Regions from separate parts of the Arthrobacter sp. GAS37 genome, predicted to be linked through region 1. Evidence: predicted binding sites of a transcription regulator. Region 1 holds the regulator's gene; each other region holds the start of a gene.
The links. Region 1 encodes HrcA, which represses chaperone genes, less so after heat shock. Its sites were predicted from a motif close to TTNGCACTCGNNNNNNNCGAGTGCNAA; they were not measured.

Region 1 (7,677 bases):
CATCACCATCAAGTCCCAGGCTGTCCGCATGCCCTGGGAACTTGACGGCACCAGCTACGCCCTGAACATGATCGATACCCCTGGCCACGTTGACTTCACCTATGAGGTTTCCCGTTCCCTCGCGGCCTGCGAAGGTGCAGTCCTTTTGGTGGACGCGGCGCAAGGTATCGAGGCCCAGACCCTGGCCAACCTCTACCTGGCGATGGAAAACAACTTGACCATCATTCCGGTGCTCAACAAGATCGACCTCCCGGCCGCCCAGCCCGAAAAGTACGCGGCCGAGCTCGCCAACCTGATCGGCGGCGACCCCGAGGACGTGCTGCGGGTCTCCGGCAAGACCGGTGTTGGCGTGGAGGCCCTCCTGGACAAGATCGTCCGCGATCTTCCAGCCCCTGTCGGCGACCCCGACGCGCCGGCCCGCGCCATGATCTTCGACTCTGTGTATGACACATATCGCGGCGTGGTCACCTACGTGCGCGTCGTGGACGGCATGCTGCACCCGCGCGAGCGGATCCAGATGATGTCCACCCGTGCCACCCACGAGCTCCTGGAAATCGGTGTCAGCTCTCCGGAACCTACTCCCTCAAAGGGGCTGGGCGTCGGCGAAGTAGGCTACTTGATCACCGGCGTGAAGGATGTCCGCCAGTCAAAGGTCGGCGACACCGTGACCAACCTGGCCAAGCCCGCTTCGCAATCCCTCGCCGGTTACGCAGATGCCAAGCCCATGGTCTTCTCCGGCTTGTATCCCTTGGACGGCACGGACTATCCCGTGCTCCGGGATGCCCTCGAGAAGCTCATGCTCAACGATGCAGCGCTCGTCTACGAACCTGAGACGTCTGCCGCCCTGGGCTTCGGTTTCCGCGTGGGCTTCCTTGGCCTGCTGCACCTGGAAATCACCCGTGAGCGCCTTGAGCGCGAGTACAACCTCGACCTCATCTCCACCGCCCCCAACGTTGAGTACGAAGTCACGCTGGAGGACAAGCGGGTCCTGCACGTCACCAACCCGAGCGAATACCCCACCGGCAAGATCGCTGAGGTCCGCGAACCGATGGTGTCCGCCACCATCCTGGCGCCGAATGAGTTCGTGGGCGCCATCATGGAGCTGTGCCAGAGCCGCCGCGGCGTCATGGGTGGCATGGACTACCTCTCCGAAGACCGGGTGGAAATCCGGTATCGACTGCCGCTGGCGGAGATCGTCTTCGACTTCTTCGACATCCTCAAGTCCAAGACCCGCGGCTACGGTTCGCTGGACTGGAAAGCCGACGGCGAGCAGGTTGCCGACCTGGTCAAGGTGGACATCATGCTCCAGGGTGAGCAGGTTGACGCTTTCAGCGCCATCACCCACCGCGACAAGGCCTACGCCTACGGCGTCATGATGACAGGCAAGCTGCGCGAACTCATTCCCCGCCAGCAGTTCGAGGTGCCTATCCAGGCCGCCATCGGGTCGCGGATCATTGCCCGGGAGAGCATCCGCGCCATCCGCAAGGACGTCCTTGCCAAGTGCTACGGCGGTGACATCACCCGTAAGCGCAAACTTCTGGAGAAGCAGAAGGAAGGCAAGAAGCGCATGAAGATGGTGGGCCGCGTGGAAGTTCCACAGGAAGCGTTCATCGCAGCCCTGACCACCGACGAATCCAAGGACAAGGCCAAGAAGTAATGGCGCTGTTCGCCCGGAACACTGCGGGACAGGCGCGCGCCGTTGCGGTGCGCACAGGACAGGCACGAGGGGAAATCCGTGCCTAGCGTTCTTCCCCTCGGGGATCCGGCACCTGCGGACGGCCTCTTGCCGCCGCAGGTGCTCGACGGCGTCGATTCGCGCAAGTTTGGACTGTACGTCCACATACCTTTCTGTGCCGTGCGTTGCGGATACTGCGATTTCAACACCTACACCGCCACCGAGCTTGGCGGCGGCGCCTCCCAGGACGCCTACGCGTCTACTGCCATTTCGGAAGTGGAGTTCGCCGTCCGGGCCATGGAAGCGTCCGGGCTGCAGCAGCGGCCCCTCAGCACGGTGTTCTTCGGCGGCGGCACGCCGACTCTGCTACCTGCTGAAGATCTCGCACGCATCCTGACGGCCGCCGTCGGGCACTGGGGCCTGGAAGCGGGAGCCGAAGTCACCACTGAAGCGAACCCGGACTCTGTGACGCCGGAGTCCCTCCAGCTGCTCGCAGACGCCGGCTTTACGCGGATTTCCTTTGGCATGCAGTCGGCGGTCCCTCACGTGCTCAAGGTCCTGGACCGTACGCACACTCCCAGCCGGGTCCCCTTGGTGGTCCAGTGGGCGCGCGACGCCGGACTTGCCGTGAGCCTCGACCTCATCTACGGCACTCCCGGCGAGTCCATGGCTGATTGGCAGACCTCCCTGGAGACTGCTTTGTCCTATAGTCCGGACCACATCAGCGCCTATGCGCTGATCGTGGAAGAAGGCACCAAGCTGGCGGCACAGATCCGGCGCGGAGAAGTTCCCGGGATCGACGACGACGACCACGCCGCCAAATACGAACTCGCCGATCAGCTGATCAGCGCCGCCGGGCTGGACTGGTACGAGGTCAGCAATTGGTCCCGCACACCCGAACAGGCGTGCAAACACAACCTTGCCTACTGGCGGGGGGACGATTGGTGGGGCATCGGACCCGGTGCGCATTCCCACATGGGCGGCGTCCGCTGGTGGAACGTCAAACACCCCACCGCCTATGCCAACAGGCTCGGTGGCGGGGTGTCGCCGGCCGCTGGCCGTGAAACGCTCGACGCCGGAACCCGGGAAGTGGAACGCATCATGCTGGAGGCGCGCCTCGGCACCGGGCTTCAGGTCGACGCGCTCGACAAGGTGGGCCGCCACGCCGTCGCAGGCCTCATTGCCGACGGCCTGGTTGAGCCTGGAGCGGCCTTCCAAGGACAGTTGATCCTGACACTCAAAGGCCGGCTACTCGCGGATGCCGTGGTCCGCCGGATCCTTCCGGACTAGCGCCCGACGCGGGCGCCCGGCGCGGGAACCGGCACAGGCACCCGCGAAGACCGGCTACTTGATCCAGCGCAGGTTGAGGCGGTAGCGGTGCGGCTGTCCGTGGTTGACGCGGATTCCGGCTGACACCGAGAAGCAGGTCACTGCGACCCAGATTGCCGTGGCAAGGACAGCGAACAGGTTTCCCACCACCGGGAGCAACACAAGGACGTTGGCGAGCACTGCGGCAATCGTCGGAGGCAAGGTGAAGTTGAGCGCTTCCTTGGATTCCTGTGCCGTGAAGGGGCCACGCTCGCGGAAGATCAGGTAGATCAAGAGCGAAGGAACGCAGCCAAGGATCCCGCCGAAGTGCGCCAGTGTTGCCCACTGCCGGTCTTCCGAGGCGGTCAAAGGCAGCGCGTTGGCAGGAACGCCGTGGTACTGGGACTGGCCCGAAGTGCCGTCCCGATCGTCAGGAGCGTTGTCTGCCACAGTTTCTTCCTTCGAGTGTCTATCGGTGCAGTGTTGCTGTCCCAGAATACTTGCTCGGCACGCGATCAGCCGACCAACTCCTTGATCGCAAGTCAGGGCACGGTCAGGAAATCGATCACTTCTTCCACGCGACCCAGCAACGAGGGCTCCAGATCGGCGTAGCTGTGGACGGCGCCCAGAAGCTTTTGCCAACCCAGTCCGACGTCTTCGGCCGTCTCATGCGGCCAGCCGAACGACCTCAGGATGCCGGTCTTCCAATCCGTGCCACGCGCGATGGTCGGCCATTGCTCGATCCCCAACACCTTGGGCCGGATTGCCTGCCAGACGTCCACATAGGGATGTCCTACGATCAGGACGTTTCCCGCGGCACCCTGCAGCGTCATGGCGTCGGCAGCAATCCGCGACTCCTTCGAATCCGGTACCAAGTGGTCCACGAGGATTCCGAGCCGGCGGCCCGGGCCGGGGGAGAACGCGGCAATGGCAGCCTTGAGATCGTCCACGCCGTGCAAGGGCTCGACGACGATGCCCTCCACCCGGAGATCATCTCCCCAGACCTTTTCCACAAGTTCTGCGTCGTGCTTGCCTTCCACCCAGATCCGGCTCGCCTTCGCGACTTGGGCGCGCTGACGGGCCACGCGGACGGATCCCGATGCCGTCCTGCCTGCTTGCGCCGCGCCCTTTGCGGCCGCTGCGCGTGGCGCCGGCGGAAGGAGCTTCACTGCCTGTCCCTCCAGCAGGAATCCGAAGCCGAGCCGGAACGACTTGGTCTTTCCCCGCCGATCCTCAAGCACCACAATGTGCATGCCTCCGGACTTCTCCACCCTGGTCACGGCCCCGACCCAACCGGACTGCACGTCCTCGAGAACCATCCCGCGTTCAACCGGCACCTCAGGCAGTTGCCGTTTGGCAGGCGAGGAGAGGTCTTGCGGGCCCCAATTGTCATAAGACACGGTCTTCACACCACTTTGCGCTAGGGGATCGGTCACGGTCCGTGGCATTTCCCAGGACCGCGCGGGAACCATGTTCGCCGCGAGCGGTACCAATGCTAACAACGAGGTGGCTCATACTAGACTTGTTAGCACTTGGGCATGTTGAGTGCTAATTGTTGAAATACCGGATTGTTGAGTACTTGACCGATCAGTACCGGCTGTTGAATGGAGGTGGGCAGTGAGCGAACCACGCAAGCTTGAAGTGTTACGCGCCATCGTGGAGGACTACGTTCACTCCCGCGAGCCAGTCGGCTCCAAAGCCTTGGTCGAACGGCACCATTTGGGAGTGTCGAGCGCAACCATCCGCAATGACATGGCCCTCTTGGAAGAAGAAGGCCTCATTGCGGCACCACACACGAGTGCGGGCCGCATTCCTACGGACAAGGGCTACCGCCTGTTCGTCGACCGTATTTCTGAGGTCAAGCCGCTTTCGGCCGCCGAGCGCCGGGCCATCCACTCGTTGCTTGAGGGACCCGACGACGTCGAGGACATCCTTGAGCGCACCGTCCGGCTCCTCTCCCAACTGACCAACCAGGTCGCCGTCGTCCAGTATCCGCACCTGAGCCGGGCGCGCGTCCGGCACATTGAGTTTGTCCTTTTGGCACCGCGCCAGGTCTTGGTGGTATTGATCGCCGATTCGGGCAAAGTGGAACAGGGCGTTGTGCACGCAGCAACAGACGCCACTGACGAAGAGCTCATGGCCTTGCGCGCGCGATTCCTTGGAAGCATTGCCGGCTCCCAGCTCGACCTCATGCCGCAAGTCCTGCCCTCGGTGGTTGCCTTGTGCCCTCCGGCGCTTCGGAACCTTGCGGGCGCGCTTGCCCATGGTCTGGACAGGCTTGCCGAGCGGAGCCGCGACGAACGCATGGTCATGGCAGGCACGGCAAACCTGGCCCGCTCCAACGTGGACTTCCCCCTGAGCATCGGCCCGGTCCTCGAAGCGCTCGAGGAGCAGGTGGTCATGTTGCGGCTGTTGTCGGACATGGCGGAGGACCCCCGGGGCGTCACGGTGAGCATCGGCCGCGAAAACCCCTATGACGGCCTCTCCGAGGCTTCGGTGGTTGCCACGGGCTACGGTCCGGGCAGCAGTGCCAAGATCGGCATTCTTGGACCCACCCGCATGGACTACCCCAACACCATGGCGGCCGTACGTGCCGTCGCACGCTACCTTTCCCGCATTCTGGGCGGCTGACGGCCTCGGCTGGAAACCGCCCCGCAAGAAAAGCAGTGGAACCGTAAACAAGGAAGAGATACCGACTTTGAGCAGTCACTATGACGTTCTGGGCGTCTCGCCGGAAGCAACCGGCGAGGAGATCAAGAAGGCCTACCGCAAGCTCGCACGCAAGCTGCACCCCGATGTGAACCCCGGGGCCGGCGCTGCCGAGGAATTCAAGGCGGTGACCCACGCTTACGAGGTCCTCTCCGACCCCCAGAAGCGCCGCGTCTACGACGCCACCGGCAACGAGAACGGGACCGACAACGGTTTCGGCGGAGGCTACGCGGGCCAGGGATTCGCCTTCCAGGACATCTTCGACACCTTCTTCGGCGGAGGAGGCGGCGGCATGCAGGGCCCCGCATCACGCATGCGCCGGGGGCAGGACGCCCTGATCAGTGTGCGCATCGACTTGCGCGAGGCGGTGTTCGGTGTCAACAAAAAGCTTGAGGTGGACACCGCTGTCATCTGTCCCACGTGCGAAGGCTCATGCTGCCGTCCGGGCACCCACCCGGAGCGCTGCGACATCTGTGGCGGTTCGGGCCAGGTCCAGCGGGCTGTCCGCTCGATCCTCGGCCAGGTCATGACCGCCGCACCGTGTGGATCGTGCGAAGGATTCGGCTCGATCATCAAGGATCCTTGTAATGAGTGCAACGGCCAGGGCCGCATCCGCAGCCGCCGTTCGCTGACGGTCAAGGTGCCGGGCGGCGTCGCTACCGGGACCCGCATCCAGCTGTCGTCGCAAGGCGAAGCAGGTCCCGCGGGTGGTCCTCCAGGTGACCTCTACGTGGAGATCCGGGTCAACAGCGATTCCACCTACATCCGGGAAGGCGACGACCTTCACGCGACGCTGAGCGTTCCCATGACTGCCGCGGCACTGGGTACCGAGCTGCAGCTAGAGACTTTCGACGGTCCCCAGGAGATCGACGTCAAGTCAGGCACGCAGTCCGGCGAAGTCATCACCCTGCGTGGACTGGGCGTCACTCATCTCCGCGGCTACGGCAGGGGAGACCTCAAGGTGCACCTGCACGTTGAGACGCCCGGCAAGCTCGATGCCGCACAGGAAGACCTGCTTCGCCAACTGGCCAAATTGCGCGGAGAGCAATTCACCGAAGGCAAGCTTGTGGCCAGTGGCGGTATGTTCGCGAAGCTGCGGGACAAGCTCGGTAACCTGTAGCGGTGAGCAACCCCGTATTCTTCACAGCAGCCGGAACGCTTGACGGGCTCGGCCCTGGTGACTCTTTCGTGCTCGACGGCGCCGAAGCCAGGCATGCTGTCACCGTCAAGCGCTTGGAAATCGGCGAAGCCGTCGATATCGCCGACGGTGCCGGAAAACGGCTCACGGGCAGCGTGACGGAATCCGGGCAGGGAACCTTGACGGTCCTTGCCTCCGCTGTCGAGGAGGAGCACCAGCCAACCGTGCGGCTCGTGTTGGTCCAGGCCCTCGCGAAGGGCGACCGTGACGAGCTTGCCGTTGAGACGGCCACGGAACTCGGGATCGATGCCGTCGTGCCCTGGCAGGCGGAACGTTCCATTGTCCGTTGGAAGGGTGACCGGGCTGCAAAAGCCCACGCGAAGTGGCAATCCGTGGCCACCGCAGCCGCCAAGCAAGCGCGGCGCGCGTGGATCCCCGAGGTGCGTACCGCCGTCGACGGCTCCGGCCTGGCTGCGGCGGTTGCCGCGGCCGACCTGGCGATCATCCTGCACGAGGACGCGAAACGTCCGCTGCGGGATGTTCTGGAGAAGTGGCAGGCCGTGGTCTCCGAGGCGGATACCGGAGCGGGACGGGAAGTCCTGCTCATCGTCGGCCCGGAGGGTGGCATTTCACCGCGCGAAGTGACGAAGCTCAGCGACGTCGGCGCCGTCACCGCGCTCTTGGGCCACCACGTGCTTCGCTCGTCGACGGCGGGTCCTGCCGCCGTCGTGCTGGCCAGCGACATCCTGGGGCGCTGGTAGCTCGCAGCGCACGTCCTGGATCAGCGAACGTCCTCAGCGAACGTTGAAACTCCGGGTATCCGTTGCGACGTCGGCGTCGTTGGGTC
Region 2 (7,677 bases), on a different contig from region 1:
GCGATCTGCTTGAGCGGAGCGTCGATGGCAACGCGGACGATGTTGGCGCCCGTTGCTTCGTCGCCTTCGAGCTGCAGGTTCGCAAATGCCTTGGCACCGGCCTGGATGAGGGCAACGCCACCACCGGCGACGATGCCTTCTTCAACGGCAGCCTTTGCGTTGCGGACTGCGTCCTCAATGCGGTGCTTGCGTTCCTTGAGCTCTACCTCGGTTGCGGCACCGGCCTTGATGACTGCAACGCCGCCGGCCAGCTTGGCCAGGCGCTCCTGCAGCTTCTCGCGGTCGTAGTCGGAATCGGAGTTCTCGATCTCGGCACGGATCTGTGCCACACGGCCGGCGATGGCGTCGGCGTCGCCGGCACCTTCGACGATGGTGGTCTCGTCCTTGGTGACAACAACCTTGCGGGCGTTGCCGAGCAGTTCGAGGGTTGCGTTCTCAAGGCTGAGGCCGACCTCCGAAGAGATGACCTGGCCACCGGTGAGGATCGCGATGTCGGCGAGCTGTGCCTTGCGGCGGTCACCGAAGCCCGGAGCCTTGACGGCAACGGACTTGAAGGTGCCACGGATTTTGTTGACGATCAGGGTGGCCAGGGCCTCGCCCTCGATGTCTTCGGCGATGATCAGCAGCGGCTTGTTGGACTGCATGACCTTCTCCAGGACCGCAACGAGTTCCTTCACGTTGGAGATCTTGGAGTTGACGATCAGGATGTACGGGTCTTCGAGGACCGTTTCCTGGCGCTCTGCGTCGGTGACGAAGTACGCGGAGATGTAACCCTTGTCGAAGCGCATGCCTTCGGTGAGCTCAAGCTCCAGGCCGAAGGTGTTGGACTCCTCGACCGTGATGACGCCTTCCTTGCCGACCTTGTCCAGGGCTTCAGCAATGAGGTTACCGATTTCGGAGTCGCCGGCGGAGATGGAAGCCGTGGCTGCGATCTCTTCCTTGGTCTCGATCTCCTTGGCGGAGGCGAGCAGCTCGCGGATAACGGCTTCAACAGCCTTCTCGATGCCGCGCTTGAGGGACAGCGGGTCGGCGCCGGCAGCTACGTTGCGCAGGCCTTCCTTGACGAGGGCCTGGGCCAGGACGGTGGCAGTGGTGGTGCCGTCGCCAGCGACGTCGTCCGTCTTCTTGGCAACTTCCTTGACCAGCTCTGCGCCGATCTTCTCGAACGGGTCGTCCAGTTCGATCTCTTTAGCGATGGAAACGCCATCGTTGGTGATCGTGGGGGCGCCCCACTTCTTTTCGAGGACGACGTTGCGTCCACGCGGGCCGAGGGTGACCTTGACGGCGTCGGCGAGGATGTTCAGACCCCGCTCGAGACCGCGGCGCGCCTCTTCATCAAATGCAATGATCTTGGCCATAACGGCGGTAGTCCTTTCGGGACAGTCGTTAAGAAGGTGCCTTCACTGCGGTGCCCGCGACGGACGATCCTTCACATTCGGCCTCTGTACGCCGCGTGCTCCGGACCTCACCCCAGCAAGGTTTTCTTTGTTCTCCCAGGCACCGCCACTATTTCCCTACGGCCGGAGCCGCGAAGAATTAGCAGTCAGTGCTTGTGAGTGCTAATCAATAATTAGCACTCACCCGAGGAGAGTGCAAGCAGCAAGGGCCGGAAACTACTCGCCACGCCATGGGAATTCGCTACGGGCTCAAGCCAATCACGGAGTCCGCGAGGCGGTCTCCTTGCCGCTCACGCGCGCAGTGTTGTCAGCTCCGTAGGTGAAGACGATGTAATTGGACGAGGTAACGTCGCCGTTGGCGTCGAACCCGATGGTGCCGGACTCGCCGTCGTAATCCGGGAGCTTGGGCCCCTTCAGCACCTCGAGGCAGTCCTTGTATGACGTACAGGACGTGCGTTCTTTCGTTGCCGCATCGCCGGACGCCGGACGCGTCCCGCCGGACACAGTTGTGAGCCAGGCCGCGATCGAGCCACCGGCGTCGTCGCCCGCCGCTGCGGCCGCAAGCGCCGCGAGGGTGACGGCGTCGTACGTCTCGGCAGCGTACGTCGTGTCCTTGAGTTTGGGGTCGATGCCAGTCAGATCGGCTTGGAACTCCGCACTAGGGAAGACGCCCGGAAGAATTCCCCGCGCGCCGTCGAGGCCGCCGGCACCGAGCGCTGTTCCATATTGGCGGATGGCACCGTCACTCAGGATCAGGCTCTTGCCTCTCAGCCCAGCGTTCAGGAGCTCGGCCAGGGCGCCCTGGGCACCATCACGGGCAACCACGACGACGGCGTCCGGCGTGCCGGACTTGATGCCCGCCGCAGCGGGAGCTGCTTTGCCGGGCGTGAATTCCGCGTTGGACACGGCGTTCATTCCGAGGCCGCGGGCAGCGTCCATGACCGCTCCGGAGACGCGCGTACCGTAGTCCCCGGCTTCGTGGAGGACGGAAATCCTCTTGGCGCCGGCGTCGTGGGCAAGCTTCGCCAAAACGCTGCCCTGTGCGGCGTCAGCGGCCGAAGTACGGAAGTAGAAGCCGCCATTCTTGTAGCTGCTCAGCCCCGACGCCGTGTTGGCCGGCGAGATGAGCGGAATCCGGGCGGGAGACAGCACATCGATGGCGGCGGGAGCATGGCTGGAATCCGTTGGCCCGACAACGACGTCGGCGTGGGCCGAGAGCAACGCCTTGGCTTGCGCCGCGGTATCGGCAGTGAAGGCCGCCGCGCTGCTGCCTTCGCTGGCCGCCGACGCCGGAAGCAACTCGACAGGGTGGCCTTTGTATCCGCCTGCGTCGTTGACCTGCTTGACAGCCAACTTGGCCGCCGCCAGCTCGGACTCATTGAGGAATGCGGAGCTACCGGTGTTGTCCAGAATCAAGCCGATGCGCAGGACGCCGTCGCCGCTCGGGGTAACGGAGCTGAGCCTGGCGTTGCCGATGGGGGCGGAACATCCGGCCAGTCCAAGGGCCAAGGCTGCGAAGCCTGCAAGAAGAGAAACTACCCGGGACCGGCGTCCTCGAAGGGGCTGGGTTCCAAAGGGCTGGGTTCCAAAGGGCTGGGACAGCCCTGTTGCCGCAACACCCACTAGATAAGCCGCACGCTTTCCGCCTGCGGGCCCTTCTGGCCCTCGCCCAGTTCGAAGTCGACCCGTTGTCCTTCTTCGAGCGCACGGAAGCCATCCATCTGGATGGCGGACCAATGCACAAAGATTTCGTCACCGGACTCATCCACGGTGATGAATCCGTAGCCCTTTTCGGCATTGAACCATTTGACGGTTCCCAAAGCCATGATCCCCACACTTTCAACTAGCAGTGGCCGGCTTCCGGGATCTCCGGGCCAGCTCACAACTACTGTAACCACAGTCACGTTGCCGTAGCGCAACCATGGGTGTGGGTAGCCGCAATGTTATTGAGGCGTAACCGAGTTGCTACTTGTAGCCGGGGCCCAGAATGACAACCACGGGCTGCTGGAATTCGGCGCTGTCCACAAGGTTGGAAATGCCCAGCAATTTGCCGAGGGCTTCGGCATTGCCCTTCTGGGCTGCGCCTTTGTAGAAGACGGACGACGTCTGCTGGGGCATGCCGCCCCAGTTTGCGACGGTGGACAACGGCCAGCCCCCGCCTTGAACGAGGCCGGCCACGCGGGCAGCCAAGCCACCAGTGGTGGTGCCGTTGTAGACCGCGACTGCCGCCGTCTTGTCCAATGGCGCCGTGCTGGGGGTTGCTGTAGTGGGTGTCGGTGTCGGGGCGCTGGACGGAGTGTCGCTCGGGCTCGGCTGGCTGGATGCCTGCGCAGAGCTGCTTGCGGAAGGTGACGCCGCGGCGCTTTGCTTGGAGGCGTCCGCGGTGACGACGGCTTGCGGCGCCGTCGATGAGGTGAAGCCAAGCTTCGGAAGGACGAGGAACGCAACGAGGCCTACGGCCAGCGCGATGCCGCCTAGGAGCAGCACCGGCCACAGGGCGGGCCGGGAAGCGGACGCGACGAGCCTGTGGACACCTTGGCGCGATGAGCTCTGCGGGACACGGTCGAATTCATCCCGGGCAAATTTGGTCATGGTGAAGCCTTGTCCTTGCTGCTTGCTTGCTGGGGGATCAGCGTGTGCTCTATGCGTCGGAACCAAGACGGCGCGCTGTGCGGGCCCTCTGACGTGACATACGTAGTCTACGCAATCTCTTGACCAGCATAGGATCGTGCGCCAGTGCTTCCTCGGTGTCGATGAGGGCATTGAGCAGCTGGTAGTAGTGGGTCGCGGAGAGATCGAAGAGTTCCCTGACGGCCTGTTCCTTGGCCCCGGCGTACTTCCACCATTGCCTCTCCAGGGCGAGCATCTGCTGTTCACGCTCGCCCAGCGGCGAGTCGCTGCGGAGTCCGGTGGACAGGTCTTCGAGCACCAATCCAGTTGCTTCGGACGCCATGGGTTCCCGTGCGGGTTCTGCCACGACACACTCCTTCGACGCATTGACTGAAAAATGTCCCCCGCCCATGGTAACGGGCGAATAACACCGATGTCATTTGCCCCGCCGACTTCCCCGGCGCCGCTTTCCGCCAGGGCCTTGGGACAGGGACAATGGCTGGGTGGCAGGCGAAGAAGCGTTATTTGAGCTTGAATCCGAGGATCACTCCGCCGGGTTCGAGGCACTCCCGGGAATGGCCTTGGAGGATCTCATGGCACCGGACTGGGCTGAGGCGCTCTCCGGCGTCGAGGACGAGTTGCGCTCGGTGCTGGCCTTCGTGGCGGCCGAGGCCGGCCGCGGAACCCACGTGCTGCCTGCAGCGTCCAACATCCTTCGTGCCTTCCGGCAGCCTCTGGCAGACGTCAAGGTGCTGATCCTGGGCCAGGACCCCTACCCAACGCCGGGACACGCCGTCGGGCTCTCTTTCGCGGTTTCCGGGCCAACCCGGCCCATCCCCCGCAGCCTCGCAAACATCTACCGGGAGATGGAGTCCGATCTGGGGCTACCGCCGCGGGTCCACGGCGATCTTTCGGCCTGGACGGGCCAGGGAGTACTCCTCCTGAACAGGGTGCTCAGTGTCGCGGCCGGCGCGGCCGGCTCGCACCGGGGCAAAGGCTGGGAGGCCATCACGACGGCAGCGGTCACCGCCGTCGCCCGCCGCCGCACCACTGCCGGGCAGCGGAGTCCGCTCGTCGCGATCCTGTGGGGCAAGGACGCTGAAGCCGTTCAGCCACTGCTTGAAGGCGCCCCTGTGATCTCTTCCGCGCACCCCAGCCCGCTCTCCGCGTCGCGAGGTTTCTTCGGCTCGCGCCCGTTCAGCCGGGCCAACACCCTGCTCCGTATGCAAGGCGCAGATCCCGTCATCTGGGAGCTTCCACCGCTGCCCTAGCTTAGGCTTGCCTACATGACATCTTTGCCCGCGACGTCGTCTGCATCCCGCAATACCCGCCCCCAAGTGAACCTGACTGTGCTGCGCACGGAACAGCTTTCGCCCCACATGGTGCGCATCATTGCCGGTGGACCCGGTTTTGCGGGTTATGCGAACAACGACTTCGTGGACCGGTATGTGAAGATCGTGTTCCCGCAGCCCGGTGTCGACTATGAGCTGCCCCTGGATCTTTGGGCCATCCGCGAGACCATGCCACGCGAACAGTGGCCCTACACCCGCACCTACACCGTCCGTTGGGTGGACCAAGCTGCGCAGGAACTGGCAATCGACTTCGTGGTCCACGGCGACGAGGGCCTTGCAGGCCCGTGGGCCCTCGCAGCCCAGCCCGGAGACACGCTTGTTTTCACGGGTCCGGGCGGCGCCTACAACCCGGCGCCCGACGCCGACTGGTACCTTTTCGCGGGCGACGACGCCGCGCTCCCGGCGATTGCCGCGGCGATCGAATCCCTGCCGGCCGACGCCAAGGGCCTTGCTTACCTCGAAGTCGATAGCGACGCCGACATCCTTGGCATCACGGCGCCCGACGGCGTGGAGTTGCGCTGGCTTCTTCGCTCCGGGGTCCCGGCAGGATCAAGCTCGATCCTGCTTGATGCCTTGGGCGAAGCCGAGTGGCTGCCCGGCCGCGTCGACGTGTTTGCGCATGGTGAGCGCGGCTATATGAAGGGGCTGCGGGACATCTTCTTCAAGCAGCGTGGGCTGGAGCGTTCCCAAGTGTCGCTTTCCGGATACTGGGCCCAGGGACGCGTTGAGGACGATTTCCAGGCGGAGAAGAAACTCCCGATCGGACAGATCTAGGGGCTGTGTCCGCCGGGTGGCCCTCCGGGCGCGGCGGGCTACCGCCGGCGGACGCGGCGGCGCTCGTTGCTGGCCAGGCCCTTGGTCAGCGGCCGGGCCAGGTTGTCGCCCAGCACGATTCCTGCGGCCACGCCGAGCACGATCGCTCCCGCGTTGAGCATGCCGCCCGAACCCAGCAAGACATCCGCTTCCTGCACCGTCAACACATACATGGAACGGAATATCTTCAACCCGGGGAGCAGGATGAGGGCTGCCGGAACGGCTACCACCAGTTGCGGGGCCCCGAGCCTGAGTGCCACCATTCGGGCGAGCAGGCCGATGATCACGGCGGAAATCGCCGGAGAGAGCCGGTCTCCGAAGCCAAGGTTGGAGGCCCCCCACAAGACGAAGTAACCCACCAAGCCCACTGCCGCCGTCGGGAGCAGTAGTTTCAGCAGTGTCTGTTCAGTGATGCCGATGGCAATCACGGCCACGGCGATCAGGATGGCCTGGCCCCACAATGGATACGCCTCGGGGAATGTTTGCGTGACGTCGATCGCGACGCTGCCGATGAGGTCACCCACAACCACCGCGACGGCGATGCCCGCAACGATCGCGCCGAAGGTCAGGATCGTGGACAGGAAACGTCCCGCCGCAGTCACGGGGAATCCGTTGATGGCGTCTTGCACCGAAGAGACGAGCCGGCCCGTTGGCAAGAGCAAGAGGATGCCTCCCGCCACGACGATCGACGGCGGGATGTCCGCCCCGGCCCAGTGGAGCATGAGCGCGATGAACGTGACCAGGAAGGAGCACGCCGCCGTCACGAAGAAGTCAGGCGTGCGCCACTTGCCCAATTGACGGGCCACGAGATTGACAAGCATGTTGGAGACGAATGCCAGAGCGGACGCTCCCAGTCCCCCGCCCAGTACCCCGACGAAAACAGCGGAGAAGACGCCGAACGCCATGGTGACCATCCACCGCGGGAAGGGCTTGCTGCTCCGGATGATCTCATCCAGCCGCCGCACGGCCTCGGCCCTGCCCACCCCGCCGGCCACGATATCCGTGACGAGCTGGTGCACCTGGGCCAAACCTGCGTAGTTGTTGGTCCAGGAACGGACGACCCGGAGCAGGGTCAGCGGGGTCTGGTCCTTGGGCGCGTAGTTGATCTGGACTGACTGGTTGGTGATGTCCACTTCGATGTTCTTCAACCCGAGTGCCGCCGTGACCGCGATGATGCTGGTCTCGACCTCCAGGGCACCGGCTCCGTAACGAAACATGGATTCGGCCATGTGCAGCGCGAAGTCGATGGTCTTGCGGGCTGAAGCGTCAACACCGCCCACGTGGATGATGGGGTTGGCGTAGGGACTGCCCGCCAGGCGATCGACGATGCTCATCGGGGCGGTGGGAGGATTCTCGCCCTGCACGAGCCTGCGAAGCATGCGCTTGGCGTTGACATTCTGGCGCACCTGGGATGGCTTCAGCGGCTGTGTCTTGGGCAAGCCGTCCGTGTTGGGCCTGTTGTCGGGGCGGTCAGTCACGCGGGTGTTCCTCCAAAGGGCGTGGTT
Region 3 (7,677 bases), on a different contig from region 1:
GAGCGGGTACTGCTCCGCTTTGGTGAAGTCCTTGGTGGTGATAAGGCCTTTGAGGCGTCCCTGCTCGTCAACGAGGGGCAGCTTCTCGATCTTGTTGGTGGCCAGCTTGTGCGAGGCCTCTTCGCGGCTGATGCCGACGTGGCCCGTGATGAGCGGCATCTTGGTCATGACGTCGCTGACCAGCCGCAGCGGGAAGTCGGACTCCGGTACGAAGCGGGTGTCGCGGTTGGTGACAATACCCAGCAGACGGCCGTCCGGGTCGATGACAGGGAGGCCGGAAACCCGGTAACGGGAACACAGTTCGTCCAGTTCCTGAAGGGTGGCTTCCGGGTGGATGGTCAGCGGGTTGGTGATCATCCCGGACTCGGAGCGCTTGACGCGGTCGACGTGGTCGGCCTGGTCTTCGATCGACAAGTTGCGGTGGATCACGCCAAGGCCGCCCTGGCGGGCCATGGCGATGGCCATGCGGGACTCGGTGACGGTGTCCATGGCGGCGGACAGCAACGGCGTCTGGACCGAAATTCGCTTGGAGATCCGGGAGGAAGTATCAGCTTCTGACGGAATGACGTTGGTGTGGCCCGGCAGCAGCAGGACGTCGTCGTAAGTCAGGCCGACAAAGCCAAAGGGATCGTGTTCGGGCTGGGTCATGAGTGCGCCTCTTACCTTGGTTCTTGGGGGTTGCTCTGGTAGGGGTTGCAGCTGATGACCAGCCCGTCATTACGGGACTGGCCTGTGCAGAAAGGTTCTGAATAAATAGTAGAACCTCGCCGCCGATCCCCATATTCCGCGAGGGCAATGTGAGCAACAGCACCCGGCACCCGCCTACGAGCAACCCGGCTGCTCAGCTCCGGCCGCCTAGCTCCACCCGGTCGCGGCCATGAACGCCTTCTCAAAGTATGGGGTCAAGGTCTTCATGTATGTGGCGGTCACGTGGTTGTCGTCCTTGTAGACCATCACGTTGCCGATCACTGCCGGACAATTCGCATCGGGGCAGAAATACTTCGAAAGGTCCAGGAATTTCGTGTCGGGCATTCCCGCGGCCACCGCCCCCGTCGGGGAATCTTCGGAGTAGATTTCGGCACGCTGGGAACCGCAGGCAACATATGCTCCCGGGTTCTTCTCCAGGCAGGCCGGAACTGGCTGGGCTGCGCGTGGAGTGTCGCGGAAGGCAACCACTTGGATTCCGGCGTCGTTAAGCGTCTTTACCTCCGTGACCCAAGAGGGATCGAGCCGCTCGGGGACGTTGCTCTGCGCATTGGTTCGCGTACTCGTTGTCACCACAACATCCGGCTTCATCTTCAGGACCTCTGCGAGCGTGGCCTTGTTGAAGTCAACGCAGGCCTGCGTAATGTCCGCCGCAGTGTCCTCGCCAAGCGGGCAATATCCCTTCGTGATGGACGTCAGGCTCCAATGGTTCTTTGCGGCCATCGTAAGCAGCGGCGTGTTCAGCACGTGGGCGTGCGAACTGCCAATGACCACCACGCTTTTCGTCCCGTTCTTGATCCCGTTGGTGCATCGGTTGACGAATTCCTGCGGGTCCGCCGTCCCCGTGCAGGGAGTCGGGAAAACCGGCCAGTCACCATCAACTGCGGTCATGCTTGGAACCAAGGGCACCCCCGGATCGGGGGTATAGACGAAGTCCCCGCCGACGGCGGCCGCTCCGGGGTTGCGGGCATCCATGTTTGCGACCAGCGCGCGGTTTGTCTGCTCGATCTGCAGGGGCCAACCCGCCAGCGGCAGAATAGCCACGGTCCCTACCGCAACCAGCGAAATCACGCTTCTGCGCCGGTTGGCCTCGGGCCACTTCCACTCCCGCAGCGGCCTCTCGATGAACCTCGTGGTCAGAACAGCCAAAAGGAAGGCACCAATAATAATCACCGTGCCGGACAACCAGCCAGCGTGGGTCTTGCCGGACCAAGCCAAATAGATGACCAACATGGGCCAGTGCCAAAGGTAGAGGGCGTACGAATTGTTCCCCATCCGCACGAGCGGCTTGGAACTGAGGATCCGGTCGATTCCGAATCGACTCTGGGTCTGGCCCGCTGCGAGCACACAGGCGGCGGCCAGGGTGGGCCACAAAGCCAACCACCCGGGGAAGACGCCCTCGACGTCGAGAATGAGCCCGCAGCTAAGCATCGCCAGGACGCCGATCCAGCCAAGGACGATCCTGGCCGACCTGGGTATTTTGAGCGAAGGCAGGAAGAGGGCCAGAAGAGTTCCAAGGGCAAATTCCCAAAGCCTGGCCGCCGTCGAGAAGTACGCCGCCGATTGGTCCGTAGCGGTATAAACGACCGAATACACCAGGGAAACCAGGAAGATTATTCCGAAGATGTAACGCAGGAGGGGAACGTACGCGAGCCTGAACCTTCTCGCCGCCCAGCCTGCTCCCACAAAGATGATCGGCCAGACAATGAAGACTTGTCCTTGAATGGACAGCGACCAGAATTGCTGTAACGGGCTGGCCAGGCTGTGGTCCGCAGCGTAGTAGTTGACGGCCTGCGACTGCAGCAGGAAGTTCTCAACGTAGAAAAGTGAAGCCCAGCCCTGCTTGATGGTATCGACCCAGCGGGTGGCCGGCATGAAGAGGTAGGTGGCGGCCAGCGTTCCAACAATCACCGTGACGGCTGCGGGCAAGAGCCTCCGGAAATGATGAAGATAGTGCTTGATCAGTTCTGTTTGCCGCCCGCCGGCATACCGTCTCGTGAACTGCGCCGTCATGAGGAACGCCGAGACCAGAAGGAAGACATCCACCCCGCCGGAGACCCGGCCAAACCAGATGTGGTACGTGACAACCATGAGGACGGCAACAGATCGAAGTCCCTGGATTTCAGGACGGAAGGTCGATTTAGGTGCCGAATTCTGCGTCTCGCCGCTAGTTCGCCGTAGCGCAATCGGGCGCATGGTTGTCAAAGTCTTGCCTCCAGGGTGCTACTCAAACCGTCTACCCTACTGATTCGAAATGTTCATCGTCAATTGAGACCGCGTTCAACCAACTTCCTACGATCCATTAGGACACAAGCGGCTGGGAGCTTCCGGAACGTTGTCTGGGTCAATCCTCCATGCCGTCTTACCGGCGTCTGGTCGTCATCCCGCACCCCCACATGCAGGAGGCCCGGCCCCCAAAGGGGACCGGGCCTCGCGCATCGAGCAACCAATATTAGTGGCTGTGGCCTGCGTGCTCGTCTTCCTCGGCCGGCTTCTCGACAACCAGGGTCTCGGTGGTGAGAACCAAGGCTGCGATGGACGCGGCATTCTGGAGCGCGGAGCGGGTGACCTTGACGGGGTCGATCACGCCAGCGGCGATCAGGTCCTCGTACACACCGGACTTCGCGTTGAAGCCGTGGTTGTCTTCCAGCTCGGCAACCTTGGCTACGACGACGTAGCCGTCGAAGCCGGCGTTCTGGGCGATCCAGCGAAGGGGCTGGGTCAGGGCGCGGCGGACGATGCCGACGGCGGCAGCCGCGTCGCCTTCCAGTGCCTTGACGGCGGCGTCCTCGTCCAGTGCCTTGAGGGCGTGGATGAGGGCGGATCCACCGCCGGAGACGATGCCTTCTTCAAGGGCAGCACGCGTCGAGGAAACTGCGTCCTCGATACGGTGCTTCTTTTCCTTGAGCTCGACCTCGGTGGCTGCGCCGACCTTGATGACGCCGATGCCGCCTGCCAGCTTTGCGAGCCGTTCCTGCAGTTTTTCCCGGTCCCAGTCGGAGTCGGTGCGGGTCAGCTCGGCACGGATCTGGGCGACGCGTGCTGCGACGTCCTCAGCCGTACCAGCGCCGTCAACGATGGTGGTGTTGTCCTTGGTGACGGTGATCCGGCGGGCACTGCCGAGGACCTCGAGGCCAACCTGGTCCAGGGACAGGCCGAGCTCCGGGGAGACAACCTGTGCGCCGGTCAGTGTGGCAATGTCCTGCAGCATGGCCTTGCGGCGGTCGCCGAAGCCCGGAGCCTTGACGGCAACGACGTTCAGGGTGCCACGGATACGGTTCACGATCAGCGTGGACAGTGCCTCGCCGTCGATGTCCTCAGCAATGATGAAGAGCGGCTTGGCTGCCTGCAGGGCCTTCTCGAGGAGCGGCAGGAATTCCTGCAGCGAGGAGATCTTGCCCTGGTTGATCAGGATGAGCGCGTCTTCCAGAACAGCTTCCTGGCGTTCCGCGTCAGTGACGAAGTACGGGGACAGGTAGCCCTTGTCGAACTGCATGCCCTCGGTGAGGACCAGTTCGGTCTGCGTGGTGGAAGACTCTTCGATGGTGATGACGCCATCCTTGCCGACCTTGCCAAAAGCCTCGGCGAGGAGCTCGCCAACCTCATCGCTCTGGGCGGAGATCGCGGCAACGCTGGCAACCTGTGTGCCTTCTACTTCGCGGGCGTTTTCCAGGAGGCGGGCAGCCACGGCCTGGACCGAAACTTCGATGCCGCGCTTGATTTCGCCAGGGGCGGCTCCGGCGGCAACGTTGCGCAGGCCCTCCTTGACGAGTGCCTGTGCCAGCACGGTGGCCGTGGTGGTGCCGTCGCCTGCGACGTCATTGGTCTTGGTGGCGACTTCCTTGGCCAGCTGCGCGCCAAGGTTCTCATACGGGTCGTCGAGTTCGACTTCGCGGGCGATCGTCACGCCGTCGTTGGTGATGGTGGGAGCTCCCCACTTCTTGTCCAGAACGACGTTGCGCCCGCGCGGGCCAAGGGTGACCTTGACGGTGTTGGCGAGCTTGTCAATGCCTGCTTCGAGCGAGCGACGGGCAGCGTCGTTAAACGCAAGCTGCTTTGCCATGGTTGTGTCCTTTCAAGACGGAAAACCCGCACCGCTGATTCGACCGGAAGACGTCCGACTCGATCTGCGATGCGGGATCCAGGGAATTACTTAACGACGATTGCCAGAACGTCGCGGGCGGACAGAACGAGGTATTCGCTGCCGCCGGTCTTGACTTCAGTTCCGCCGTACTTGGAGTAGATGACGACGTCGCCAACGGTTACGTCGACGGGTACGCGGTTGCCGTTGTCATCGAAGCGGCCGGGGCCAACTGCAACAACTTCGCCTTCCTGCGGCTTTTCCTGTGCAGTGTCCGGGATGACCAGGCCGGAAGCCGTGGTCTGCTCTGCTTCGAGCGGGCGGACAACAATGCGATCCTCGAGAGGCTTAATGGAGACCGACACTCGGATCTCTCCTTTACGTGAGGTAGTACATGGACTATCAAACCAGGGGTGCCGTGGCGGCTTACCGTCGTCGCGGTGCCGGTAAGTGCCTGGCGGCATGATTAGCACCCGCCTAGGGAGAGTGCTAATCAAGACTCTATGTAAGCATTAGCACTCGGTCAAGGCGAGTGCCAGAATTCCGTCACGGGTGAACGTCCAAAGGGTGCTTCCGGCTCACACGCTCATTGCCCGGCGAGGTCGTCGAAGTCAACGTCCTCGCCGTCGTCGTACTCTTCCTTCGGTGCGGTTCCGCGGTTCAGGTAGAGCACGACGCCGCTTGCGAGCGCGACGACGCCGAACACCACCAGCCCGACGATCGCTCCGATGCGGGCACCGGTGTAGGTGTCACGGATGTCCCGGGCCTCATCCGTGGCGTCCTGGACGCTATTACCGGTCATCGAGTAGGTGGCCGCGTTGAAAGAGTCTAGGAAGAAAATAATGATCAACAGCGCGATGCAGACAACGGCAATCAAAGCACCCACGATGAGCGCAGGACGGGCATACTTGGAGAGATTTCCGGCGAATTGACGTTTATCCGGGGCAGAGGGAGAACCATTGGCGTCGTCGGGCTGGCGTACTGGGTTGTCTTCCATGGCATCAACCCTATCGGCCCGAGGGGTCCCGGATCCCTCCCGACCCCGTATGACGGGCGAGCACTAGGCTAGTTCCCATGGCTGACACATCCCCGGACCAGATTGCCCCCTTGCTGACAACGGAAGGTTGGGAACTGCTGGCGTCCTTGGGACCGTACCGCGATGGCGAAGCCTTCGCCCTGAATGCGCGCCTGCGCAAGGACGGCCACTCCCCCGCACTCGTTGCCGCCGTCCTCACCCAGTCCAGGCTCCGCACCCGGGCCGAGGCCAAGTTCGGCGAATTCGCCCGGCAGATGCTCTTCACCCAGGCCGGCCTGGAACAGGCCACCCGGCTCAATGTTGCAGCCAGGCATGCCGAACGCTTCGCCAAGGCGGGCACGCAGCACGTCGCGGACCTGGGCTGCGGGCTTGGAGCCGACTCCATGGCCATGGCGTCCATGGACATCAAGGTCACCGCCGTGGAACTCGACGAGACCACCGCCGCCTGCGCCACCATCAACCTCATGTCTTTCCCGCACGCAACGGTGGTGCACTCCGACGCCACGGCGATGCCCCTCGACGGTGTCGACGGCGTGTGGCTCGATCCGGCGCGCCGCACGACGTCGTCGTCGGGAACCAAAAGGATCTGGGACCCCGAGGCGTTCTCGCCGCCGTTGTCCTTCGTTGAATCGCTGGCCGCTACCGGCAAGTCCGTCGGGGTCAAGATGGGCCCGGGGATGCCACACGAATCGGTTCCGGCCGGCTGCGAGGCACAGTGGGTTTCGGTGGGAGGGGACGTTACGGAAGTAACGCTGTGGTTCAACGACGTAGCCCGTCCCGGCATCCGCCGCGCCGCGCTGGTGCTCGGGCCGCGGGGGGCAGCAGAGATCACCAGCGGCGAAGATTTCGACGGCGGCCCGGTGCCCGACGTCGGGCCCGTGGAGGGATTCCTGTACGAACCGGACGGCGCGGTGATCCGTGCGGGCCTGGTGGCCGACGTCGCGCTCCGGCTGGGCGGCCACTTGGTGGACCAACACATTGCCTATATTTGCGCTCCGGAGCTGGTGGAGACCCCCTTCGCCCGTGCCTACAAGGTCCTGGAAGTCATGCCGCTGAACGTCAAGGCCCTCAAGGCCTGGGTGAAGGCCAACGGCGTCGGTGTCCTGGACATCAAGAAGCGCGGCACCTCCGTCACCCCCGAAGAGCTGCGGAAACAATTGCTGCCGGCCGGAAAGAACTCGGCAAAATCCCGCGGCAACAAAACAGCCACCCTGGTCCTCACCAGGATCGGCGAGGAAAAGGTGGCTGTTGTGGTGGAGCCCGTAGCGGCTGCCTGAGCTGGTCTCTGACCCGCGGCGCCCTATTGGGAGCGCGTGAACTCCTCAGCCGCGGCCACTTGTTCCGGTGTCGGCGTGATGCCCGTGTAGAGCACGAACTGTTCGAGTGCCTGGATCGTGGCCACTTCAGCGCCGCTGATCACGGTCTTTCCTGCCGCACGGCCGGCCTTGATGAGCGGCGTCTCTGCAGGGAGGGCGACGACGTCGAACACTACCTGCGCGGCCGCCACCGCCGCTTCGGGGAAGGACAGTGAGCCGGAGTCAGGTCCGCCGGCCATGCCGATCGGGGTCACGTTGACGAGCACGTCCGCCGTCGACTCCCCTACTTCGGCTTGCCAGCCGAAGCCATAGAGCCCCGCGAGGGCTTGCCCGAGCTTTTCATTCCGGGCAACCACGGTGACGCGGGAGAATCCGGCGTCCCGGAACGCAGCCGCGGTGGCCTTGGCCATGCCGCCGGAACCGCGGAGCAACACGGACGACGCCGGGTCGATCGCGTTGCGCTCGATCAACTGGGCGATCGCGGTGTAGTCCGTGTTGTAGGCCGTCAGTACGCCGGCGTCGTTCACGATCGTGTTGAC
Region 4 (7,677 bases), on a different contig from region 1:
CCGCATGGCCGGGCGCTGCACAGTTTCGGGCCCTTGTCCGTCGAAGGCGGGCGAAACAAATTTGCCTTGGCAATGACCCGCTCCCGGAGATCGCTGCACGTCCTGAGCTGCTTCCGTCCGGAGGACCTCGATCTGGACAGGTTGGCTCACGGCGCCGTTGATTTCCATGAACTCCTTGACCGTGAACTGTCCGGGAATTCGGATCTTGGGACGCCGGCCACCCGGGCTGCGGCCAGTGAGCAAGCGCTCGGTGAGGATCCGTTGGTGGCGGATCTGGGCGAGCGACTCCGTGCCCGTGGAGCCCGGGTGTGGCACCACTACGACGGAGCCTTGGACATCGCCGCGGCAGCCGATCCCGTGCACACCATAGGCCGTGATGACTCCGAAATGCCCACCCCGGTGGCCATTGAGTCGGATGGTACGGAACGATACCGCCGCATGAGCGTCAGGGAGCGCAGCAGGCTCCGGCCCCAGCTCCTGGAACACCTTGGCTGGCGTTATATGTCCTTGTGGACCATTGAAGTATTCACGGATCCCTCGTCCTGCGCTGACCGCATCGGGTCCTATCTGGGACTGGAGAAGCCGGTAGCACCCGCGTATGGTGCCGTCCACGATGGATTCCTGGACATCGATGTTGAACAATTGGAACTGAACAGTCAGGCGGACCCGTCCGCGGCCGGGCCTGGCGGTACGCAAGGCCCTGGCTCGGGACCGGCTATCCCCTAAGGAAGCGCAATGGCGGGAAGCGAAAGCACTCAATCCAAGAACCCTGCGGACACCGGTGCCGATGCGGTAGGCGCTGACACCGAGTTGGACGAGCAGGAGAAAACAAAAGTGAAGCCCGCACCGGAGCGGAAGCCGGCAGGAGAAAGCATTCTGCCCAAGAAAGCCTCCGAAGATGATCCACGCCGTTGGGGTGATGAGCCTGGCTACGACCACGACGCCTGGCTGAAGGAGCAAAGGCCCCCGCACTGGGGCTGAACGTTCCATTTGCTCGTGACTATCCGGCCGGGGTCTGGATCTGCCGCTTGTCAGAGGGATTGACGAGTACAAAGAAGAGTTTCCCGCGTGTCGAAGCGCCGGCGAGGATTTCGGCCTGTTGCGGATTGGCAGCGACAACCACAAGGCCGTCCGCCTCGTTCGTGCCCAACCATTGGCTGGCCTTGCCTCCTTGCGCGGACGTCCACAAAACCGGGACCGCAGCTGCCAGGAGCTCGGATTTCTTACCGGGCCCTTCAAGTCCATCTGCTGCCGTGAGCACAACGTTGACCAACTGGCCCGGCGAGATGAGCTGGATTGAAGCGGGATCGGCCATGCGAAGTGGAACGGCCGCCGTCGCGGGTGCGGTGCCGGTCAGCAGGCCCGGTCCCAGGAGTTGGGCGTCTGTGGGGATCTGCCCCTTCTGCAGGGGCGAAGCAAGCTGCTTCCCGCCATATCCAGCCCTGGAGGTGAGTGCCCCGGCTGGAACTCCATCAGGAAGGACTTCGATTGGTTTGAGGTCGGAATCCATCAAAGTGGATCCGGAAGGAAGATCCCGTGCGGCGGCCAGGACCGTGGCTCGCTGCTCCGAGGCTGGAGTCAGTTGATGGACGGCGATCCCGGCGGCCACGCATAGAAGGAGTGCCACCACTAGGCGCCGGTTGCGGTTTAGCCAGCTGCCGAAGCTGCGGTGCTTGGATTGTCCCGCGGGAGCGCCAGGGTGCCCGCCAGCCCTGAAGGGGAGAGCCTGAAGACGGCGGGTGCGTGCCCTGTTAACCGGCGCGAGGAGTCTATCGCGCGGAAGCGATAAGGGTCCGGCTGACATGGGGTCCGGGGATACGTTCGGAGTTGCTGGCATGGTGCCACGCTAACCGGGCACGCAGGCCCCGTGGCAGGGCCTTGTTGAGCTATGTGGAAACGTTGAGCTATGTGGAAAACCGAAGGCAGCTGGAAGCCGGAATCAGCTCGCAGCAGCCGCCGGAACCGACGCTGCGGCCGGAGACGCAGCTGGTGCCGCGGCAGCGGCCGAAACGGTGCTTCCCTTGGAGTCCCGGGAGTCGGTGCGGTAGAAGCCCGATCCCTTGAAGACGACGCCCACGCTGTTGAACTTCTTGCGCAACGACCCTTGGCATTCAGGGCAGTCGGACAGGGAGCTGTCCGTGAAAGCCTGGACGATGTCAAAGGCATGTCCGCAGTCTTTGCAGGCATAGGCATATGTGGGCACTGGTGATCCTCCTCCGGGACGAACTACAGGTCCTGTGGTGCCAAGGCGGATTGTTCCGTCCGTTAGCAGTCCCTGGGCCTGAGTGCCAATTCTATCATCCAGAGCCGGGGCCTTTACCACAGAATGTGGCGGAGTAGACAGGCCGGAAGCCCCGGTCAATCGGCCGGAACCAGTCGGACGATCCGGTATGGGGTAAGTGCCTCCGCGACGGCCTTATCGAACGGTTCGGCCGGGATCGTCCCCGCGGGCAGGACTTCGTGGTCATAGACAACGGCGACAGTCGGCGGACGCTGCCCGTCGGCGTCGAGCTTGTCGAGGAGCCGGTCGTAGTAACCGCCCCCTTGGCCGATCCGGTTTCCGCCTTCATCGACGGCGGTGGCCGGGAGGAAGATTCCCGTCGCATCCTTGATGACGTCACTGTCGAATCGTTCGCCCAACGGCTCGTCAATCGGGGCGTACTTCGAGCGGACAAAGGCCGTCTCCGGTGTCCAATAGACCCAGCTCAGACGCCGTTCGGGTTCACAGACGGGAAGGAGGATCCTGTGCCCGGCGGCATGTAGGGCCGTAAGCAAGGGCATTGTCGGCGGCTCGGCAGCCACTCCGACATAGGCCGCGAAAGTCGACGGTTTCCCCTGTGCAACCGCATCCGCCCACGAGAGGCCATGGCGGGCAATCCCCGTTCCGGCGTCAGCGCGCTGTTGTCCGGTCAAGGCGAGCCGGCGCTTGCGGTTGTCCCGGCGGATATCGTCTTTCAAAGTCATCTTTGCTCCAGTTCTCGCTGCTGTGCGGCTCGAGGCCGGGGAAGGAACGATGGGTTCCCTTCTGCCCGCCCAGGTTCCTTTTGCCCAATGTCCAGCTCCTTCCGTTAGATTAGTCCGGTGACTTCCAATAGCTGCGCCGTCCGCAAGGCCGTGATCCCCGTTGCGGGGCTCGGTACCAGATTCCTGCCGGCTACAAAGGCCATGCCCAAGGAAATGCTGCCGGTAGTTGACAAGCCGGCCATCCAATATGTGGTTGAGGAAGCCGTGGGCGTCGGCCTCAACGACATCCTGATGATCACGGGACGAAACAAGCGCGCACTGGAAGACCATTTTGACCGTGTCCCCGCGCTTGAAGCGACCCTTGAGGCCAAGGGAGACCTCGCCAAATTGGATGCTGTACAGGCCACGAGCGGCCTGGGCGACATCCACTACGTTCGCCAGGGCGACCCCAAGGGCTTGGGCCATGCAGTGCTGCGTGCCAAGCAGCACGTCGGCTATGAGCCGTTCGCGGTTCTTCTCGGGGACGATCTGATCGACGCCCGGGACACTCTCCTCAGCGACATGATTGAGGTCCAGCAGAAGACCGGCGGATCCGTTGTAGCCCTCATTGAGGTGGAGCCCTCCCAGATCAGTGCCTATGGCTGTGCGGACATCGAGGATATCGGCGAGGACGGCTACGTCAGGATCAAGCAGCTTGTGGAAAAGCCGGCTGCAGATGAGGCTCCATCCAACCTGGCCGTGATTGGCCGCTATGTGCTTCACCCCGCCGTATTTGACGTACTTGAGCACACCGAACCGGGACGGGGCGGGGAAATCCAACTGACGGATGCCCTCCAGGTCCTGGCCGCCGAGCAGGGCGAGGGCCGCGGCGTCTATGGAGTGGTCTTCCGCGGCCGTCGGTACGATACCGGGGACAAGCTCAGCTACCTCAAAGCCTGCGTCCAGCTGGCGTGTGACAGCGAAGACCTCGGTCCCGGTCTGCGTGAGTGGTTGCCCGGCTTCGCCGCCGGCCTCAGCAAGTAGCCCATTTTGTGGGGGGCGGCCATTTGGCCAGTGACGCTGGAGAGTGGCGACCTTATCTTGCGTCCCATCCATTACCGGGACAAGAAGGAATGGACCGAGGTCCGCTCACGCAATAGTGATTGGCTGGCGCCTTGGGAAGCCTCCAACCCGGCCCCTGGTGGCCGCCTGCCGAACTACCGGCAGATGGTGGCTTCCCTTAACGCGCAGGCCCGGCAAGCGAGTGCCCTTCCGTTTGTGATCACGGAGCGTATTCCCGGGTTCCCGGAGCCCAGGATCGTCGGGCAGCTCACGGTCTCCGCGATTATGTGGGGGTCGGCGATGACGGCCACGCTTGGCTACTGGGTCGACCAGGCTCGGGCCGGTCGCGGAATAGCCCCCACTGCGGTTGCCATGGCCACCGACCATTGCTTTGAAGCCCTTGGACTGCACCGGATGGAAATCAACATCAGGCCCGAGAACGGGCCGAGCCTACGGGTCGTTGAGAAGCTGGGATTCCGCGACGAAGGCCGCCGTGAGCGCTTCCTTCACATCAACGGAGAATGGGCTGATCATCGAAGCTTTGCGTTGACCTCGGAGGAGGTCCCCGGGGGCTTGCTGGCTGCTTGGCTGAGACGCGGAGCCAACTAGTCCGTTTGGGTGAATGAGAGTCGGTAAATCCATTGATTTGCCGACTCTCCGACGACACACCGTGGGCAATGCGGTGGCCTCTGCGTATTTGCTTCTACGGTTTTGATTGTGGACTTCCCTCTCAGCAGCTCAGTGATATTGGTCATTGCTGTCGCGCTGTGGATTGTTTGGGTTGCGCCATACATACTGCGGAATCGTCGCAACCACGTCCAAGTGGCCGGTGACGTCCCAGCGGATGTTATCGACGAAGACGCTCATGAACTGCAAGCCGGGGTGGTTCTGTCAATCACCCCTCGGCAGGAGAAAGCAATGGAAACCATGCAGAGCACCGCAACCGCATTGCCCGGGGTATCGGCCGACGCCGGCGAACGGTGTGATGCTGCATCGGATGCAGCGGTCTTCAAAGTCAGATACGGGCGCTGCGCTCTTGCTCTGGCCGGTCTCCTCCTCCTGCTCACGGCAGCCGTTTCCGGCGTGCTGCGCATTCTCGGCCTCGTTTCGGGTTGGCTGCCACTGGTATCCATCGTCGGCGTGGTCGGGATCGTCTTCCTGCTTCGACGGCTGGCCATCAGGGACCGCAGGGCGAAGATGAACAGGGCCTTCCGCAACGCAATGGGTCCCACAGTTGAGAGTCCTCGCGTAAGTCCTCCGGCCTCGGACCGACCGGCTACCAAGATCTTCGACGCGGAAGCCCATGCCCGTGAAGCGACGCGCCTGACCGCCGTCGAACTTCGTCAGGCTGCCCTCAACGTTGCTGTCGCCGCCGGCGACAACACAGTCCGGTTTACGGCGGAATCCAAGGAATCTGAATGGCAGCCGGTGGACGTTCCCAAACCAACATACGTCGACGCCGCCAAGGCGCCCCGGCCGGCACCGGAACCCCTCGACTTGCCTGAGGCTCCCAAGCCCCTCGGAAAGCCGACATTGAAGCCGGCCAGCGCGCCGTCCGCCGGCCCGTCGGTCCAGGCGCAGCAAGGCAAGCCTCAGAGCGCCCTCAGCAACCTCGACGACGTTTTGCAGCGCCGCCGGGCATAGCCTCCCTTGACTATTGTCTGCGTCGCAGGGGGCACGGGACAGGTGGGCCGTGAAGTCGTCCGTTTGGCGCTCGCCGCCGGACTTGACGTGAGGGTGCTGAGCCGCCGCCCGCCGTCGGGCACGTCACCAGTCCATCACGACGGCGCCCGCTACTTTCAGGCTGACGTCACCACAGGCGCCGGACTGGCAGAGGCCCTGCAGGGGGCCGACGTCGTGATCGATTGCTTGGAAGGGCGGTTCGGGAAGGCCCGCAAGAATTTCGCCGACGGCGGCGCGCGCCTGCTCGCCGCGGCCGCCGGTGCCGGTGTCCGCAAGGCGGTTCTCCTCTCGATCATCAACTGCGACCAGAGCAACGCGGCCTTTTATGTCTCCAAAGCAGACAAAGAGCGGGTCTACGCGAATTCGGCGCTTGAGACGGTTGCTCTGCGGGCCACCCAGTTCCACAGCCTCGTGACGGCCGTTTTCCAGGCCGGGGCGAAAGTCCGCCTCATCCCGGTCTTCAAGGGCACACGCTTTCAGACGATTTCACCGTCGGATGTGGCGTCCGAGTTGCTGACTCAAGCCGTGGGGGGGCCTTCAGCAGAGCGACACCGGACACGAACCATCGGCGGACCGGACATCCGGACCATGCGTGAACTCGCTGAGATCTGGCGAGGAGCTACGGGACAGTCCGGGCGGATCGTGGAGCTGCCGTTGCCGGGAGCGATGGGCAAATATCTTCGGAACGGACTGAATTTGGTGCCAAGCCAGCGGACGGGAACAGACACGTTCGAGTCTTGGTTGGCAAAGCGCGAAGATAGTTTGTAGCCTAGGGACACTGGCAACGCACGGTTGACCAGGGGCTATAGCTCAGTTGGTAGAGCGCTTCGTTCGCATCGAAGAGGTCAGGAGTTCGAATCTCCTTAGCTCCACAATGAAGGCCCTTTGACCTGCGGAAACGTTGGGTGGGAGGGCCTTCGTCTTGTCTGTTGTGAACCCACCCCATGGAAACCACGCGTTTTCGGATGAAAACCTGTGGCAGACCGTGTCAATCGCCAAGGCGAGGCCCGCGTGGTCGGGCGGGGTCGAACACTTGAGGCCGGTTGGCAAGTTGTGGAAATTGTTGCAAATTCGTATGATACACACAGAATTGCATCCTGCATTGGTGCTCCCGCTGGACGAAGGTGTCCAGTCGACGCATCGGCACGCCGGTCAAGCCGGGCAGGAGCCAACTAGTAGAGGGCACTGAAGGCGATGGTTAGTCCAATGAAGCAGCCCCCCGAGGTCAGGCGCCGAAGAATCCTGGAACTCGTCAGCGAAGGGGATTTCCTGAGGCCCGCCGACATTGCAGCCATGATGTCTGTCTCCGGTGAAACCGTGCGCAGGGACCTTATGGCTTTGGAAAGATCCGGGGAGCTCAAGCGCATCCACGGCGGAGCGATGCCTCCTGTCAAAGTGACGGAGAGCGAACCCGACAGGGCCAACCGCTCAATGGAAAACCCTCAGGAGAAGGGCGAAATCGGGGCTGCGGCCGCCGCGCTTATCGGTGACACCGACACAATCTTTCTCGACGTCGGAACCACTGTGGAAGCTGCGGCGAGGGCACTGCCTCCAACATTCCACGGCATAGTCATCACGAATAGCCTGGTGGTGGGATCCATCCTCAGTGACCGTCCGGATGTTGAACTGTATGTGCTTGGCGGTCGCGTCCGAGCCGGCGAAATGACCACGTACGGTCCCGACGCCCTTGCCCAGGTTCGAAGCTTCAATGCGAACTGGGCCTTTCTTGGCGCCGGGGGAGTGGATGTCCGGGCGGGCCTCACGGACTATTCATCTGAGGATGTGGCAATCAAGCAACTGATGATTGAGAAGTCAGCGAAGACTTATGTCCTGGCAGTTGGTGACAAACTGGGACGGATTGCTGTCCGCCATGTCTGCGACCTTGACGAAATCAAAGGGGTAATCACAGACAGCAAGGCCAGCGGTGCCCGGATCAATTCCCTGAAGGACGCAGGCATTGAAGTCGTCCAAGGCGGGGAGCCGCGTGAG

Region 2: the regulator HrcA is predicted to act here: its motif matches at 1,537-1,563, upstream of groL (chaperonin GroEL).
Region 3: the regulator HrcA is predicted to act here: its motif matches at 5,299-5,325, upstream of groES (co-chaperone GroES).
Region 4: the regulator HrcA is predicted to act here: its motif matches at 2,266-2,292, upstream of ABH924_RS01995 (FmdB family zinc ribbon protein).

Annotation. Positions count from the first base shown of each region.
Region 1 covers NZ_JBIYDB010000002.1:53,462-61,138, forward strand. The annotation lists gene lepA (translation elongation factor 4) at 1-1,657, shown strand, start outside; gene hemW (radical SAM family heme chaperone HemW) at 1,736-2,965, shown strand; gene ABH924_RS02490 (DUF4870 domain-containing protein) at 3,020-3,433, opposite strand; gene ABH924_RS02495 (DUF3097 domain-containing protein) at 3,526-4,383, opposite strand; gene hrcA (heat-inducible transcriptional repressor HrcA) at 4,601-5,614, shown strand; gene dnaJ (molecular chaperone DnaJ) at 5,682-6,812, shown strand; gene ABH924_RS02510 (16S rRNA (uracil(1498)-N(3))-methyltransferase) at 6,815-7,591, shown strand; gene ABH924_RS02515 (GerMN domain-containing protein) at 7,625-7,677, opposite strand, start outside.
Region 2 covers NZ_JBIYDB010000003.1:83,697-91,373, forward strand. The annotation lists gene groL (chaperonin GroEL) at 1-1,358, opposite strand, end outside; gene ABH924_RS04060 (ABC transporter substrate-binding protein) at 1,656-3,020, opposite strand; gene ABH924_RS04065 (cold-shock protein) at 3,020-3,223, opposite strand; gene ABH924_RS04070 (LytR C-terminal domain-containing protein) at 3,363-3,989, opposite strand; gene ABH924_RS04075 (DUF3263 domain-containing protein) at 4,039-4,374, opposite strand; gene ABH924_RS04080 (uracil-DNA glycosylase) at 4,511-5,278, shown strand; gene ABH924_RS04085 (siderophore-interacting protein) at 5,294-6,133, shown strand; gene ABH924_RS04090 (threonine/serine exporter ThrE family protein) at 6,172-7,650, opposite strand.
Region 3 covers NZ_JBIYDB010000001.1:428,116-435,792, forward strand. The annotation lists gene guaB (IMP dehydrogenase) at 1-648, opposite strand, end outside; gene ABH924_RS02050 (acyltransferase family protein) at 856-2,901, opposite strand; gene groL (chaperonin GroEL) at 3,158-4,768, opposite strand; gene groES (co-chaperone GroES) at 4,855-5,151, opposite strand; gene ABH924_RS02065 (hypothetical protein) at 5,373-5,783, opposite strand; gene ABH924_RS02070 (SAM-dependent methyltransferase) at 5,861-7,099, shown strand; gene ABH924_RS02075 (shikimate 5-dehydrogenase) at 7,123-7,677, opposite strand, start outside.
Region 4 covers NZ_JBIYDB010000001.1:409,423-417,099, reverse strand. The annotation lists gene ABH924_RS02010 (AAA family ATPase) at 1-726, shown strand, start outside; gene ABH924_RS02005 (hypothetical protein) at 736-981, shown strand; gene ABH924_RS02000 (Flp pilus assembly protein CpaB) at 1,001-1,804, opposite strand; gene ABH924_RS01995 (FmdB family zinc ribbon protein) at 1,940-2,203, opposite strand; gene ABH924_RS01990 (5-formyltetrahydrofolate cyclo-ligase) at 2,359-2,964, opposite strand; gene galU (UTP--glucose-1-phosphate uridylyltransferase GalU) at 3,082-3,987, shown strand; gene ABH924_RS01980 (GNAT family N-acetyltransferase) at 3,994-4,614, shown strand; gene ABH924_RS01975 (hypothetical protein) at 4,744-4,872, opposite strand; gene ABH924_RS01970 (hypothetical protein) at 4,924-5,649, shown strand; gene ABH924_RS01965 (SDR family oxidoreductase) at 5,656-6,456, shown strand; tRNA gene ABH924_RS01960 (tRNA-Ala) at 6,488-6,560, shown strand; gene ABH924_RS01955 (DeoR/GlpR family DNA-binding transcription regulator) at 6,895-7,677, shown strand, end outside.